Regions from separate parts of the Streptomyces sp. NBC_01551 genome, predicted to be linked through region 1. Evidence: riboswitches for the same ligand, from Rfam matches in the RefSeq annotation. Region 1 holds a riboswitch; the other holds the start of a gene.

Evidence for each region. Region 1 has a riboswitch for S-adenosylmethionine ahead of thrC (threonine synthase). Riboswitches for the same ligand answer to the same signal wherever they lie in the genome.
Region 2: linked by a shared signal. The riboswitch ahead of OG982_RS07280 (aminotransferase class V-fold PLP-dependent enzyme) and the one ahead of thrC (threonine synthase) in region 1 are both predicted to bind S-adenosylmethionine.

The regions. Positions count from the first base shown of each region.
Region 1 covers NZ_JAPEPX010000001.1:2,871,909-2,875,308, forward strand. The annotation lists gene OG982_RS12700 (MoaD/ThiS family protein) at 140-418, opposite strand; gene thrC (threonine synthase) at 454-1,752, opposite strand; SAM riboswitch class I at 1,746-1,903, opposite strand; gene OG982_RS12710 (glucosyl-3-phosphoglycerate synthase) at 2,089-3,066, shown strand; gene OG982_RS12715 (trehalose-6-phosphate synthase) at 3,114-3,400, shown strand, end outside.
Region 2 covers NZ_JAPEPX010000001.1:1,619,238-1,622,637, reverse strand. The annotation lists gene OG982_RS07290 (cytochrome bc complex cytochrome b subunit) at 1-184, shown strand, start outside; gene trpD (anthranilate phosphoribosyltransferase) at 341-1,405, shown strand; SAM riboswitch class IV at 1,516-1,632, shown strand; gene OG982_RS07280 (aminotransferase class V-fold PLP-dependent enzyme) at 1,850-3,247, shown strand; gene OG982_RS07275 (ferredoxin) at 3,260-3,400, shown strand, end outside.

The DNA of each region.
Region 1 (3,400 bases):
GGCGGGCAAGAACAGCGGAGGGGACTTCCCCAACTCTACCGCGCCCAACCAAGCAGAATTGCCCCCTCCGTTTATTAACGGAGGGGGCAATTTCGTTTACGCGTGCCACCTGGAGAAGCGGCGGGGGCCTCGTGAAGGCTCAGCAGCCGCCCGCGACGGCGGGAATGATCGAGACGCCCGCACCGTCCGGCGTCACCGCGTCCAGACCGCCCTCGAAGCGCACGTCGTCGTCGTTGACGTAGACGTTCACGAAGCGGCGCAGCTTGCCCTGGTCGTCCAGGACGCGAGCGGCGATGCCCGGGTGGTTCTGCTCCAGCGACGCGATGACCTCGGCCAGGTTCGCGCCCTCGGCGGCGACCTCGGCCTGCCCGCCGGTGTAGGTGCGCAGGATGGTGGGGATGCGGACGTTGACGCTCATGGAGCTACTGCCTTTCCGGGTGCGGGAGAAGAAGATCAGGCGAGGCCGGCGGCGCGGAACGCGTCCAGGCTCGGGCGGATGGTGGCGGTCTGCCCGCTGTCCGCGGCCACCGCCTCCAGGGTCTTGAGGCCGTCACCGGTGTTGAGGACCACGGTGGTCAGCGCCGGGTCGAGCTGCCCGTTCTCGATGAGCTTCTTCGTCACGCCGACGGTCACGCCGCCCGCGGTCTCGGCGAAGATGCCCTCGGTCTGCGCGAGGATCTTGATGGCCTCGACGACCTGCTCGTCGGTGACGTCCTCCACGTAGCCGCCGGTGCGGCGGGCGATGTCCAGGACGTACGGGCCGTCCGCCGGGTTGCCGATCGCCAGCGACTTGGCGATGGTGTTCGGCTTCTGCGGGCGGACCACGTCGTGGCCGGCCTTGAAGGCGGTGGAGACCGGGGAGCAGCCCTCGGCCTGGGCGCCGAAGATCTTGTACGGCTTGTCCTCGACCAGACCGAGCTTGACCAGCTCCTGGAGCCCCTTGTCGATCTTCGTCAGCTGGGAGCCGGACGCGATCGGGATGACGATCTGGTCCGGCAGCCGCCAGCCGAGCTGCTCGCAGATCTCGTACGCGAGGGTCTTGGAGCCCTCGCCGTAGTACGGGCGCAGGTTGACGTTGACGAATCCCCAGCCCTCGCCCAGCGGGTCGCCGATGAGCTCGGAGCAGAAGCGGTTGACGTCGTCGTAGTTGCCCTCGATGCCGACGAGGTCGCCACCGTAGACACCGGCCATGACGACCTTGCCCTGCTCCAGGTCGTGCGGGATGAACACGCAGGAGCGGAAGCCGGCGCGGGCGGCCGCGGCGCCGACGGCGCCGGCCAGGTTGCCGGTGGAGGAGCAGGACAGGGTGGTGAAGCCGAAGGCGCGGGCGGCCTCGACGGCGATGGCCACGACGCGGTCCTTGAAGGAGTGCGTCGGGTTGCCGGAGTCGTCCTTGACGTAGAGCTTGCCGGTGACGCCCAGCTCCTTGGCCAGGTTCTCGGCATCCACGAGCTTGGTGAAGCCCGGGTTCAGGCTGGGCTTGGAGGCGACGTCCGCCGGGACGGGCAGCAGCGGCGCGTAGCGCCAGATGTTGTTGGGGCCGGCCTCGATCGCGGCCCGCAGGGCCGCCGGGTCGCCGGTCGGGAGCTCGTAGGCCACTTCCAGCGGCCCGAAGCACTCGACGCAGGCGAAGATGGGGCCGAGCTCGAAGCGGGTACCGCACTCGCGACACGAAAGGCCGGTGGCAGGTCCGAGGTCGACAGAGGTGGCAACAGTCTGTGCAGCCATGATGGCGAGGCCCTTTCTCCTCATCTTCCCCATGGCGCACTTCGCCATGAGACGGAATTGGCACCTTCCCTAGCCGGGGACCCCGCTGACGTCGCTGTGTGCGCGATCGCGAGAACCGACTGGAGGGTTGCCGGGGCTTCAACGGGCCGTGTCCCTCTGCCCCTCTGGATGAGCGGTATGGCACCGGCACACGCGCTCTGTGGCGCGCCGGTGCGTTTGTGCGCGGGGACCCCGGCATGCGGTGGTCCTTCGCGTTGTTCAAGACTGTAACCGAAGGTGCGGGCGGTTGAGACAGCCGTCCGAACCGCGAGATGGATCACTTTTCGGACGAAACCACGGATGAACCAGGGAGTGCAGAACGTGCTGGAAGAGGTGGAGCGCTGGCTGGCCGACCGCTCCTGGTCCGCAGCCGACCGACCGCTCGACCAGCTGCTGGAGCGGAAACGGGCGGCCGGTACGACGGTCAGCGTGGTGCTGCCCGCGCTCGACGAGGAGGCCACGGTCGGCGCGATCGTGGAGGTGATCCGGCGCGACCTGATCGACGGGCTGCCGGTCCCGCTGGTGGACGAGCTGGTGGTGGTCGACTCGGGCTCCAGTGACCGGACGGCGGAGGTCGCGGCCAAGGCCGGCGCCCGTGTGGTGCACCGGGACGAGATCCTGCCGCGCCTGCCGGCGCTGCCCGGCAAGGGCGAGGTGCTGTGGCGGTCGCTGCTGGCGACCAGCGGGGAGGTCGTCTGCTTCGTCGACGCCGACCTGCGCGACTTCTCGTCCTCCTTCGTGTCCGGGATCGTCGGCCCGCTGCTGACCGACCCGGGGGTGGAGTTCGTCAAGGCGATGTACGACCGCCCGCTCGGCCCCGAATTCGACGGGCTCGCCTCCGGCAAGGCTCCGGGGCAGGGCGGGCGGGTCACGGAGCTGGTGGCGCGCCCGCTGCTGAACCTGCACTGGCCGCAGCTGGCCGGCTTCGTGCAGCCGCTGGGCGGCGAGTACGCCGTTCGGCGGTCCCTCCTGGAGAGGCTCCCGTTCCCCGTCGGGTACGGGGTGGAGCTCGGCCTGCTGGTGGACGCGCTGCACACGGTGGGGCTGGACGCGCTGGCGCAGGTGGACGTGGGCGTCCGGCTGCACCGCCACCAGGACGGGCAGGCGCTGGGCCGGATGGCCGCCGCGATCTACCGGACGGCGCTGGTCCGGCAGTCGCGCGGGCACCTCGTACGCCCGGAGCTGACGCAGTTCGAGCGGGGTCCGGAGGGCTTCGTACCGCGCACGTACCCGGTGGACACGGAGGAGCGGCCGCCGATGGCGGACATCGAGGAGTACGCGGTGCGCCGGGTGGCATGACCGGGAACGCACGTTTGAGCCGGGGCGGGCCGGGCTAGGTTCGCGGCATGGCCTACTCGGTACTCGTCGCCGCCAACCGCGGCCCCCTCTCGTACGCCCTCGCCGCCGACGGCACCCTCACCGCCCGGCGCGGCGGGGGCGGTCTGGTCTCCGGCCTCTCCGCGGCGCTGGCGCGGCAGCCGGACGCGCTGTGGGTCTGCGCGGCGCTCTCCGAGGCGGACCGGGAGGCGGTCCGCCAAGGCGTCTCCGAACCAGGCGTCCGGATGCTGGACATCGACGAGACGGTGTACGACGACGCGTACAACGGCATCGCGAACTCGGTGCTGTGGTTCAC
Region 2 (3,400 bases), 1.3 Mb from region 1:
CGAGCAGTACAAGCCGGTCGAGATCGGCCCGACGGTCGACGAGAACGGTGTCGAGCGCAAGGTGAAGCTGACCGAGAAGCTGCGCGCCAAGCTCAGCAAGGGCTACTACGGGGAAGACAACTTCATCCCCAAGCCCACGGTCGAGGAGTACAAGGAGATCCAGAGCGGCCACGGCCACCACTGATCCCCCGCACCACCGTTTGAGGGACTGATTACGGCCAGTCCCGGTGTCGCCACGGCGAGAGCCCCGTCCAGTGTCTGGACGGGGCTCTTTGCCGTCCTCCGGGGCTGGATAGGCTGAACCCCTTCCCATTTCCACGTGGACCATCAGGAGCGGACCATGAACGTTGTGACCCCGGCAGGCGGCGACAGCGTGGCGGCCCGCGGCTGGCCGGGCCTCCTCGACGCCCTGCTGACCGGCCACGACCTCGGCGCGGACGACACGGCCTGGGCCATGGACCGGATCATGCGCGGGGAGGCCACCGACGCCCAGATCGCGGGCTTCGTGGTCGCGCTGCGCGCCAAGGGGGAGACCGTCGAGGAGATCAGCGGCCTCGTCGGGAGCATGTACGAACACGCCAACCTGATCGAGGTGCCGGGCCGGACGGTGGACATCGTCGGTACCGGCGGCGACGGGGCCAAGACGGTGAACATCTCCACGATGTCGGCGATCGTCGTGGCCGGCACGGGCGCCAAGGTCGTCAAGCACGGCAACCGGGCCGCGTCCTCCGCGAGCGGGTCCTCGGACGTCCTGGAGAAGCTCGGCGTCAACCTGGACCTGACCCCCGCCGGGGTGGTGCGGGTGGCAGAGGAGGCCGGGATCACGTTCTGCTTCGCCGTGAAGTTCCACCCGGCGCTGCGGCACGTGGCCGCCGCCCGCAAGGAGCTGGGCATCCGGACCCTGTTCAACTTCCTCGGCCCGCTGACCAACCCGGCGCGGGTACGGGCCCAGGCGACCGGGGTGGCCGACCCGCGGGTCGCGCCCATCGTCGCGGGCGTGCTCGCCGAGCGGGGCTCCTCCGCGCTGGTCTTCCGCGGCGACGACGGCCTCGACGAGCTGACGACGACCGCGACCTCCCGGGTGTGGTGGGTCCGCGACGGCGGGGTGCAGGAGCGGCCGTTCGACCCGCGCGACGTGGGGATCGCCCTGGTCGACGTCGCGGAGCTGCGGGGCGCGGACGCCTCGTACAACGCGGACGTCGCCCGCCGGCTGCTGGCCGGGGAGACGGGCCCGGTGCGCGACGCGGTGCTGCTGAACTCGGCGGCGGCGCTGGTGGCGCTGGACCCGTCGGCGGCGTCGCTGGAAGAGCAGATCGCCGCCGGGATCGCCCGTGCGGCCGAGTCCATCGACTCGGGTGCGGCGCGGGCCGCGCTGGAGCGCTGGGTGGCGGCGAGCAACGCGTAGAGGTCCGGCCGCGGCCGAGCGGTGCGAGAACGGCGTGAAAGCGCAGACCCCGGTCCACGATGCGGACCGGGGTCTTGCGCGTGCGGGATCTTGTGGCAGGATGCTGACCAGGTCACGAGTGACAGCGTTTAGGCCCCGGCTTGCTGTCCGGCAACCCTCCTTCCGTGGCGGGGTGCCCCGGGTGATGACCAGGTCGTAGGCAGCAAGGCCTACGGCAAGCGCGGATCCCTCGACACCAGGGGTCCTGGTCTCTCGAGGAGCGTTTTCCGTGAGCAAGCGAATGCGATAGGGCGAATCCGCCCCTTCTTCACCCCTCGGAACAGGGTCACTTCCGTGTACCCCCGTTCATTCCGAGGTCCTTCCCGTACCCCGGACGGCTGCCGAGCCGTACCCGCGTACGGGCACACCGAAGCCATTCAGCCCTGCCTGCCGGGAGATACCGCCATGTCCGCATCCCTGAACGCCGCCGCCACCGCCGCCACCGTCGCCGCCTCCGCTTGCGAGCCCGGCTGTGCCACCGAGCCGCTCGCCGTCCTCGGCCGCGACGTCACCGTCCCGCTCGTCACCGGCGGCGAGGTCACCTACGCCGCCCTCGACTACGCGGCCAGTGCCCCCGCGCTCCAGCGGGTCTGGGACGACGTGGCCGCGTACGCCCCGTACTACGGCAGCGTGCACCGCGGTGCGGGCTACCTCTCCCAGCTGTCCACGGACCTCTTCGAGCAGAGCCGGGTCACCGTCGCCGAGTTCCTCGACTGCCGTCCGTCCGACCAGGTGGTCTTCACCCGGTCCACCACCGACTCCCTGAACCTGCTCGCCGCCGTGCTGCCGGCCGACTGCCAGGTCTTCGTCTTCGAGACCGAGCACCACGCCTCGCTGCTGCCGTGGACGAACGCCCGGGTCACCTACCTCAACGCGCCGCGCACCCCGGCCGAGGCCGTCGCGACGCTGGAGCGGGCCCTCGCCGACCGCGACCCGTACGGCCCGGCGCTGGTCTGCGTGACCGGCGCGTCCAACGTCACCGGTGAGCTGTGGCCGGTCAGGGAGCTCGCCGCCGCCGCGCACGCCCACGGGGCGCGGATCGTGCTCGACGCCGCCCAGCTGGCCCCGCACCACCCCGTCTCGGTGCGGGAGCTGGACGTGGACTGGGTCGCCTTCTCGGGGCACAAGCTGTACGCGCCGTTCGGCTCGGGCGTGCTGGCCGGCCGGGCGGACTGGCTCCAGGAAGCCGAGCCGTACCTCGCGGGCGGCGGCGCCTCGCGGAAGGTGGCCCGCCGCGAGGACGGCGGCGTCGACGTCGAGTGGCACACCACGGCCGCCCGCCACGAGGCCGGCTCCCCGAACGTGATCGGCGTCTACTCGATCGCCTCGGCGTGCAAGGCCCTGACGGAAGCCGGGTTCGAGAGCCTCGTCGAGCGGGAGCGCCACCTCATCGCGAAGGTCCGCGAGGGCCTGGCGGAGGTTCCGGCGGTGCGGGTCCTGTCCCTCTTCGGGGACGACGCGCCGCGCGTCGGCGTCATCTCGTTCGTGGTGGACGGCTGGAACAGCTCCCACTTCGCCGCCGCGCTGTCCGCGGAGTACGGGATCGGCGTCCGCGACGGCCTGTTCTGCGCGCACCCGCTGGTGCGCACGCTGCTGGGCAGCGAGCCGCAGGCCCAGGGCGAATGCGGTGCCCCCGAGGCGGCCCCGGGCGAGCGCTCCCTCAACGCCATCCGCGTCAGCTTCGGCGCCGGCACCCCCGACGAGCACGTCGACCGCTTCGTCCGCGCGGTGCGGGAACTCGTCGCGGACGGCGCCAAGTGGCAGTACCGCACGGAGGAAGGCCGCTGCGTGCCGGCCGTCTGACATCGTTCGTCCATGACGTACTGGGATCCGATACCGACCGTCCGGGCGCTGGTGGGCCGTCCGCATCCGCTGTGGCGGGGCGACCGGGTGAGCCGCGACTGGTCCGGACCGGCCCCCGACGGTTGGGAGCAGCGGGACTGGCGCGGCGTTCCG